Regions from separate parts of the Streptosporangium lutulentum genome, predicted to be linked through region 1. Evidence: riboswitches for the same ligand, from Rfam matches in the RefSeq annotation. Region 1 holds a riboswitch; the other holds the start of a gene.
The links. A riboswitch is a leader RNA that binds a small molecule or an ion and turns the genes downstream of it on or off. The one in region 1 is predicted to bind cobalamin.
Positions count from the first base shown of each region.

Region 2: it holds a riboswitch for cobalamin, as region 1 does, so the genes downstream of both, J2853_RS10070 (ABC transporter substrate-binding protein) here and cobN (cobaltochelatase subunit CobN) in region 1, are expected to answer to the same signal.

Region 1 is NZ_JAUSQU010000001.1:3,249,608-3,254,021, reverse strand. Features, by position in the region: gene J2853_RS14640 (precorrin-8X methylmutase) at 1-571, opposite strand, end outside; gene cobG (precorrin-3B synthase) at 568-1,884, opposite strand; cobalamin riboswitch at 1,913-2,097, shown strand; gene cobN (cobaltochelatase subunit CobN) at 2,309-4,414, shown strand, end outside.
Region 2 is NZ_JAUSQU010000001.1:2,367,312-2,371,725, forward strand. Features, by position in the region: gene J2853_RS10060 (serine hydrolase domain-containing protein) at 1-690, shown strand, start outside; gene J2853_RS10065 (alpha/beta fold hydrolase) at 835-1,785, opposite strand; cobalamin riboswitch at 1,878-2,069, shown strand; gene J2853_RS10070 (ABC transporter substrate-binding protein) at 2,395-3,399, shown strand; gene J2853_RS10075 (FecCD family ABC transporter permease) at 3,405-4,414, shown strand, end outside.

The DNA.
Region 1 (4,414 bases):
CCCGGCGGCCGTGCACGACCAGGTACTCCAGGCCGGCCCCGTGTTCCGCGAGGGCCTGTTTGGACTCGGCGGCGCCGATGAAGCCGACCGGTATCCCGAGGACGGCGGCCGGTCGCCCGGCGCCCTCCTCGACCATCTCCAGCAGCCGGAACAGCGCGGTGGGCGCGTTGCCGATCGCGACCACGGAGCCCTCCAGCCGCTCCCGCCACAGCTCCATGGCGGCCGCGCTGCGGGTGGTGCCCAGCCGTTCGGCGAGTTCCGGCACGCGGAGGTCGCCCAGCGTGCAGATCACCTCGTTGTCGGCGGGAAGGCGGCGCCGGGTCACCCCCGAGGAGACCATCGTCGCGTCGCACAGCACCGGGGCGCCCGCCCGCAGGGCCTCGCGCGCCGACGCCACGACACCTGGAGACCATCCGAGGTCGGTGACCAGGTCGACCATCCCGCAGGAGTGGATCATGCGGACCGCCACCTGGGCGACGTCCGCGGGCATGCCGCTCAGGTCCGCCTCGGCGCGGATGGTGGCGAAGGAACGGCGGTAGATCTCGGCGCCGTCACGGACGTAGTCGATCACAGTTCCCCTCTGGCGGCCGTCATCGCGGCCGCGGTCTCTTCGATGTCCGCACAGGCTAGGCTCCGGCCGTCCAGGTCCAGGCGGTACCCGTCGCCGGTGGCGACCACGTCCGCGACTCGTCCCCTGGGGCGACCGCAGCGCCTCTCGCAGCCCGCCCAGTGCACGGGGAGCGTACCGGAATCAGCCGGTTCGTTCCGTACCGAGGTGATGGCGAGGGTCGCGTCGGCCCGCACGTCCGCCAGCGACTTGGCGCAGCCGGGACGGCCGGTGCAGGCGGTGACGCCGATCCACGGTGAGGCGGGGTCGGTGACCAGACCGGCCTCCGCCAGCCGGGCGGCCGTCCCGGCGACCTCCTTCCGGTCCAGCCGGGGCAGGACCATGCCCCGCCACGGGGTGAGCCGCAGCTCTCCGCAGGACGCCAGGCCGGCGAGCAGTTCGGCCTGGGCGGAGGTCAGCCGTCCCAGCGGCACCGCGACCCCGAGGGCGACCCGCCGGTCGGCGGACGCGCGCGGTCGTTCGACGACGCCCACCGGCCCGAGCCCGACGGGGCGAAGCCGCAGGGGGGCGGCGGACGCGGCGGTCCCGGCGGCCCGTGCGGGGTCATGGCCGGGGAGCGGCGGGTACTCGCCGGAGCGGGCGCGCATCCGGGCGGCGACCCGTGCGGGGCCGTCCTCCAGCTCGCCGATCCGCCAGGCGGTGATCTGCTGGGCGGCCAGTTCCGCGAGGAACTCCTCGGCGGCGGTGAGCAGGGCCCGCACCGCCGCGTCCAGCAGGACGCGCAGGCCGCCGTCGACGCCCGCGAGGACCACCGCGGCCTCGTCGGGGCCGGTCGGCAGGATCGTGGCGTCGGCGCCGAGCCCGGCCACGTCGCCGCGGCCGTCGTCGAGCGCGAACATGAACCGTCCGGGAAGGGCGGCGAGGGCGGGCCGGGCGCACAGGTGCCGGTCCAGCTCGGAGATCAGCGGGCCGACGTCGGTGATCCCGCCGCCGTCGAGACCGGTCAGGGGGGAGGCGAGGACGTTGCGGATCCGCTCGTGGGTGGCCGAGGGCAGCAGGCCCGCGGCCGCCATGCGGGCCGCGAATCCACCTCCCTCGCCCAGGCCGCGCACCTGGACGTTGGCCCGGGAGGTCAGCTCGATGACACCGCTGCCGTACGTGGAGGCGGCTCCGGCGAGTTCCCGCAGCTGGGAGGTCGTCAACCGGCCTCCGGGAACGCGGACGCGCGCCAGGCCGCCGTCGGCGGCGGCGTGCACCTGGAGCGCCCCGGGACATGCGTCAAGTCGCGATCGTCCGGAAAAGTGTGCAATGACCACGCTCAGGATGTTAACGCCAGTTTCTTGCAAGGAAGGGGACTGCCGTAGTGTCATCATTGCGATGGCAAAAGGGAGGAAGCCGGTGTGAGTCCGGCGCGGTCCCGCCACTGTAACCGGGGAGCGAACCCCACCCAGGTCACTGTCCGACGACGGACGGGAAGGCCGGGGTGAGCACCGATCCGGGAGCCAGGAGACTCCAGCCGTCGTAGCCGACGACGACCCGGGGCGAGGACCCCGAGGGAGGAAGCCCTGTGCGCTTTTCGCCGTTCCCCCGCCACTTCGTGGCACCCCTGAGCCGTACCGTCCCGCCTTCGCCGTTCCGCCACCCTGTGGCATCCCCTGGGCGTACCGCCCCGTTCTCGCCGTTCCGCCACCCTGTGGCATCCCCGGGCCGTACCGTCCCGCTTTCCCTGGAGTGTGGCGCGTGATCCTCCTGCTTTCGACCTCCGACACCGACCTGCTCAGCGCCCGCGCGAGCGGCGCCGACTACCGGCTGGGCAACCCCGCCCGGCTCTCCGCCGAGGACCTCCCGCCCCTGCTGGAGGGCGTCGACGCGGTGGTGGTCCGCCTGCTGGGCGGGCGCCGGGCCTGGGAGGAGGGACTGGACGCCCTGCTCGCCGGGCCCCGGCCCGTCGTCGTGCTCGGCGGCGAGCGGGCGCCCGACGCCGAGCTGATGGAGCTGTCCACCGTGCCCGGCGGGGTCTGCGCGGAGGCGCACGCCTACCTGGCCCACGGCGGGCCCGCCAACCTCGTCGAACTCCACCGGTTCCTGTCCGACACCCTGCTGCTCACCGGGCACGGGTTCGCCGCGCCCGCCCCCACCCCGAGCTGGGGCGTGCTGGAGCGCGAGAGCCGTCGCCAGGACGGGCCGGTCGTCGGGGTGCTCTACTACCGGGCCCACCACGTCGCCGGCAACACCGCCTTCGTCGAGGCCCTCTGCGCGGCGATCGAGGACGCGGGCGGCCGGGCGCTGCCCGTCTACTGCGCCTCCCTGCGCACCGCCGAGCCCGGCCTGCTGGAGGCGCTGCGCACGGTGGACGCCCTGGTGGTGACCGTGCTCGCCGCGGGCGGGACCCGGCCGGCGACCGCGTCGGCCGGCGGGGACGACGAGTCCTGGGACGTCGGCGCGCTCGCCGACCTGGACGTGCCCATCCTGCAGGGACTCTGCCTGACCGGCAGCCGGGCGTCCTGGACCGACAGCGACGACGGCCTGTCGCCGCTGGACGCGGCCACCCAGGTCGCGATCCCCGAGTTCGACGGGCGGATCATCACGGTGCCGTTCTCCTTCAAGGAGATCGACGAGGACGGGCTGACCGTCTACGTGGCCGACCCCGAACGGGCCTCACGCGTGGCGGGCATCGCGGTGCGGCACGCCGTACTGCGGCACGTCCCCGCCGGGGAGCGGAAGCTCGTGCTGATGCTGTCGGCCTACCCCACCAAGCACTCCCGGATCGGCAACGCCGTCGGCCTGGACACCCCCGCCAGCCTGGTGCGGCTGCTGGCCGTGCTGCGCGAACGTGGCTACGACATCGGCGCCGAGGGCGAACTGCCGGGCGTGACCGAGCAGGACGGCGACGCGCTGATCCACGCGCTGATCGCCGCGGGCGGGCAGGACGCGGACTGGCTCACCGAGGAGCAGCTCGCGGGCAACCCGGTGCGCATCGCGGCGAGCCGCTACGCCGAGTGGTACGCCACCCTGCCCGAAGACCTGCGTACCCGGATGGAGGAGCACTGGGGCCCGGCGCCCGGCGAGCTGTTCGTGGACAGGTCACAGGACCCGGAGGGTGAGATCGTGCTGGCCGCGCTGCGCGCCGGCAACGTCGTGGTCATGGTGCAGCCCCCGCGCGGGTTCGGCGAGAACCCCATCGCGATCTACCACGACCCCGACCTGCCGCCCAGCCACCACTACCTGGCCGCCTACCGCTGGCTGGCCGACGGCTTCGGCGCCCACGCCGTGGTCCACGTGGGCAAGCACGGCAACCTGGAGTGGCTGCCCGGCAAGTCCAACGGGATGTCCGCCTCCTGCGGCCCCGACGCCGCGCTCGGCGACCTGCCGCTGATCTATCCGTTCCTGGTCAACGACCCCGGCGAGGGCACCCAGGCCAAGCGGCGCGCCCACGCCACCCTGGTGGACCACCTCGTCCCGCCGATGGCCCGCGCCGACACCTACGGCGACATGGCCCGGCTGGAGCAGCTCCTCGACGAGCACGCCTCCATCGCGGCGATGGACCCGGCGAAGCTCCCGGCGATCCGCGCCCAGATCTGGACCCTCATCCAGGCCGCCAAACTCGACCACGACCTGGGTCTCGCCGACCGCCCGCACGACGCGGAGTTCGACGACTTCCTGCTGCACGTCGACGGCTGGCTGTGCGAGGTCAAGGACGTCCAGATCCGCGACGGCCTGCACGTGCTGGGCCTCGCCCCCGAGGGCGAGACGCGGATCGACCTGGTGCTGGCGATGCTCCGCGCCCGCCAGATGTGGGCCGGCAGCGAGGCCCTTCCCGGCCTGCGCGAGGCCCTCGGCCTGGCC
Region 2 (4,414 bases), 880 kb from region 1:
TACGGCCGGGTCCTGACCACCGCCGCCGACGTCGTTCGGCTGGCCCGGATGCACCTGGCCGGCGGCCTCGCTCCGGACGGCACCCGCGTGCTGTCGGCCGGTTCGGTCGCGGCGATGCAGCGCCGCGAGGTCGACAGCCCCGACAAGTGGACCGTCAGCGCCGACGGCTGGGGGCTGGGCTGGAGCCTCTACGACTGGGACGGCGTCGCCGGCTACGGCCACGACGGGTCGTCGGTGAGCCAGCACGGCTACCTGCGCGTCGTGCCGCACGCGGACGTGGCCGTCGTGCTGCTCGCCAACGGCGGCGGGACCCGCGAACTGTACGATGCGCTGTTCCGGGAACTCCTCGCCGAACTGGCCGGTGTGACCATGCCCGAGGCCTTCGGCCCGCCCGCCGAGCCGCCCGCCGTGGACGTCACCCCCTACCTGGGCACCTACCGTCGCGAAGGCGTCGAGATCACCATCACCCAGGACGAGGACGGCACCGCGCACCTGCGGTACGAGTTCGTCGACGGGATGAAGGACCTGTCCCCGCCGCTGGAGGCCGTCCTGATCCCGGTCACCGACACCGTCTTCGCCGCGACCGGCTCGGCCTTCGGCGTGGACGCCCTGCCCGTGGTGTTCGCCACGCTCGCCGACGGCACCCGGTGCTGTTACGCCGCCATGCGCGCCGCACCCAAGATCGCATAGAGCCGCCCCGCACCGCTTCGACCCGATCTCCGCCGTGATGCGGCGACCGGGTCGAAGCCCATCTCACCGCCCTGGACCGAGTTGAAGCCCGACTCGCCGCCCTGGGCCACCTCTTCAGCCGGCTCGGGCTCGACCCCGCCGTCGTCAAACGCGACGGCGCTCCCCGACCCGCTCCCCGCGCTCTGGACGCTCGCCATCCGGCGGCCGGGCGTGGGGAAAGGGATCTCCCCGGTGTGACATCAGGAAAGGCACGAGCACGTCCAGGAGCGCTTCGGGATTGTCCTCCTGCACGCTGTGTCCCGCGTCCATCTCGCATCCCCTGACATCGGTCGCCCAGGTCCGCCAGGGAGCGACCGGGTCGCCGTCGTACAGTTCCGGCAGGTCGTCGTGCCTGCCCCAGACCACGAGCACCGGACAGGCGATCTTCTTTCCTGCGGCCTTGTCGGCGGCGTCGTCGCGCCGATCCACGGTGAGTCCCGCGCGGTAGTCCTCGCACATGGCGTGGACGGTCTGGGGGTCGCGTCGCGCGGCGCGGTAGTCCTCCAGCGCCTCGTCCGCCACGCGGTCGGACCTGTCGGCGTACCACGCGTCCGGATCTTGATTGATCACACGTTCCGCCGGGTTCTTCGTCTGCCCGAGGAAGAACCAGTGCCACCACAGTCGCGCGAAGGTCTCCCCGGCGCGATCGAGCACCTCGCCGATCGGGGGGCCGCCGATGTTCACGAAAGCCCGCACCGACTCCGGATGGTCCATCGTCAACCGGAAGGCGACGTACGACCCGCGATCGTGCCCGACGACCGCGAACTCGTGATGGCCCAAAGCGTGCATGAGAGCCACGACGTCGTCCGCCATCGCGCGCTTCGACATCTGTGCGTGCTCCGGCTCATCCGCTGGAACGGTCGAGCGGCCGTAGCCGCGTAGGTCGGGGCAGACGACGGTGAAGTGCTCGGCGAGCGCGGGAGCCACCTTGTGCCAGGTCGCGTGAGTGTGCGGATGGCCATGCAGGAGCACCACCGCCGGACCTGAGCCGCCGTGGCGCACGCGCAGCGTCACCGGCCCGACGTCGATGTGGTCGAAAGCGAAGTCGTCGAACATCCGGCGCGGCTTCCCTCGTCCGATCACCCCAAACGTGAGGCCGTGATGACATGGTCGGACGCATTCCGTCACGTAAACGCCGTCTTTGTCTCTGATGGTGGGTGTGCGACCATGGTCGGTGAAGGCGACGGCGGAACGAGGAATCCGGTGTGAATCCGGTGCGGTCCCGCCACTGTGATCGGCGAGCGGATCCCGAACAAGCCACTGCCCGCGTGCGGGTGGGAAGGCCGGGACGAGCATCGACCCGAGAGCCAGGAGACTCACGCGGTCGCCTCCTCACGATATGGGGCGGATCTCCCCAAGAGAGGACGGTGCGCGGCATGCCGGGTTTCGGGCTGCCCGCCGTACGGGACTCCTCTGGCGATCCGGCTCCTCGCCCGCCGCGGTCGCTGTCGAGGAATGGCGGCCGCGGCCCGTTTTCAGGAGACCATCAATGGGTTTTCCCCGCTCACGGGGCGAAGCGGTGTCCGTCGCCCTCTACGGGTCCAACGACACCCGAGTACGCTCCGTCCCCCCTGCGCCGCTCGGAATCCCGGCGGTCGAGCCGTCCTCTGCTTCTTCATCCCACCGCGCTCCTCGGGTGCCGCTCGTGAGCGAAAGGATCCGGCCATGACGGCCCGGCGCGCGCGCCCGCTCCTCCTGCTCCTCGTGTCGGCCCTGCTGATGACCGGCTGCGGGAACACCGGAGCCACCGGGGCCACCACAGAGCGCGGTCCCTCGGCCGCGAACCCGCCTGTCGCGGGCTTCCCCGTCACCGTGGTCAACTGCGGGGTGAGCACCACCTACCGGCGGCCGCCGCAGCGGGCGGTGACGCTCAACCAGCACGCCACCGAGGTCATGCTCGCCCTCGGGCTGGAGAAGTCGATGGTCGCGACGGCCTATCTCGACGACCGGATCCTGCCCGAGTACGAAACCGTCTACCGGGCGATCAAGGTGCTCGCCAAGGAGTACCCCTCCTACGAGTCGCTGCTGTCGGTCGAACCCGACTTCGTGTACGGCGGGTTCAACAGCGCCTTCGACGAGAAGGAGGGACGTGGCCGTGCCGTCCTGGCCGAGGCCGGAATCGACTCCCACGTCAACATCGAAGGCTGCCCGACCGGCCCGGTGACCATGGTCCAGGTCGAGGAGGAGATCCGGACGATCGGGAAGATCTTCGGCGTGGCCGATCGCGCCGAGCGGCAGATCGCCGCGATGCGCGGAGTGCTGGATCGCGTCAAGGAGAAGATCGGCGGAATCGACCCGGTCAAGGTGTTCGTCTACGACAGCGGCGACAAGACGGCCTTCACCGCGGGAGGCGCCGGCATCGGCAACGAGATGATCGAACTGGCGGGCGGGACGAACCTGTTCGCCGACCTTCCCAAGGCCTTCGGGGACGTCTCGTTCGAGCAGGTGGCCGAGCGGGCGCCCGAGGTGATCGTCATCTACGACTACGGCGACGAGTCCGCGGAGGACAAGAAGAGGTTCCTGCTCTCCAATCCCGCGCTCAAGGACGTGCCCGCGATCAAAAACCAGCGTTTCGCGGTGCTGCCGCTGTCGTCCACGGTGCTGGGCGTGCGGGTGCCCGCCGGCGTGGAATCGCTGGCCCGCCAGCTGCACGCGGACCGCTTCGCGTGATCGAGATCGCCGAATCCCGGCCGGCGGCGACCACGACCGAGGCCGCCGCCGGTCGGGCACGCGTGCCGTACGCGCTGGTCTTGACGCTGCTCGGCATCGCCGTGGTGGTGACCGCCACGGCCGGGATCGCGATCGGCTCGGTCCGCCTGCCGTTCGGCGAGGTGTGGGGCATCCTGCTGCACCGGATCTTTCCCGCGCTGGTCGAGCCCACCTGGACGCCGGTCAGGGAGACGATCGTGATGGACGTCCGGGTTCCCCGGGTCCTGCTGTGCGGCGTCGTCGGCGCGGGCTTGTCGGTGTGCGGGATGGCCCTGCAAGCCCTGGTGCGCAACCCGCTGGCCGACCCGATGCTGCTCGGGGTGTCATCGGGGGCGACCGTCGGCGCCGTGCTCGTCATGGTGCTCAACGTCTCGCTGCTCGGCGCCTTCTCCCTGCCCCTGGCCGCCTTCGGCGGCGCTTTGGCGGCACTGCTGCTGGTCTACTTCCTGGCCAGTGCCAAAGGGCGGATGACCACCATGCGGCTGGTGCTGTCCGGGGTCGCCACGGGCGAGGTGCTCTCGGCCGTCGCCAGCTACCTCATCATCACCTCCGGCGACCCGCGCAAAGCCGAATCGGCGCTGCGCTGGATGCTGGGCGGCCTGGCCGGCACCACCTGGGACCTGCTGTGGATCCCCGCCGGGGCGGTCCTTGCCGGCACCGCGGTGCTGCTGGGTGTGTCCCGCCCGCTCAACCTGCTGCTGGCGGGGGAGGAGGCGGCCGCGGCCCTGGGCCTGAACGTTCACCGCTTCCGCGCCGCGCTGTTCGTGCTCATCGCCCTGATGATCGGCGCGATCGTCGCCGTCAGCGGCTCGATCGGGTTCGTGGGGCTGATGATGCCGCACGTGGTGCGTCTGCTGGTCGGCGCCGACCACCGGCGCGCACTGCCGGCGGTCGCCCTGCTGGGCGCGGCCTTCCTGATCGCCGCCGACCTCGCCGCGCGCAGCGTGACCGCCCCGGAGGAGATCCCGATCGGCAT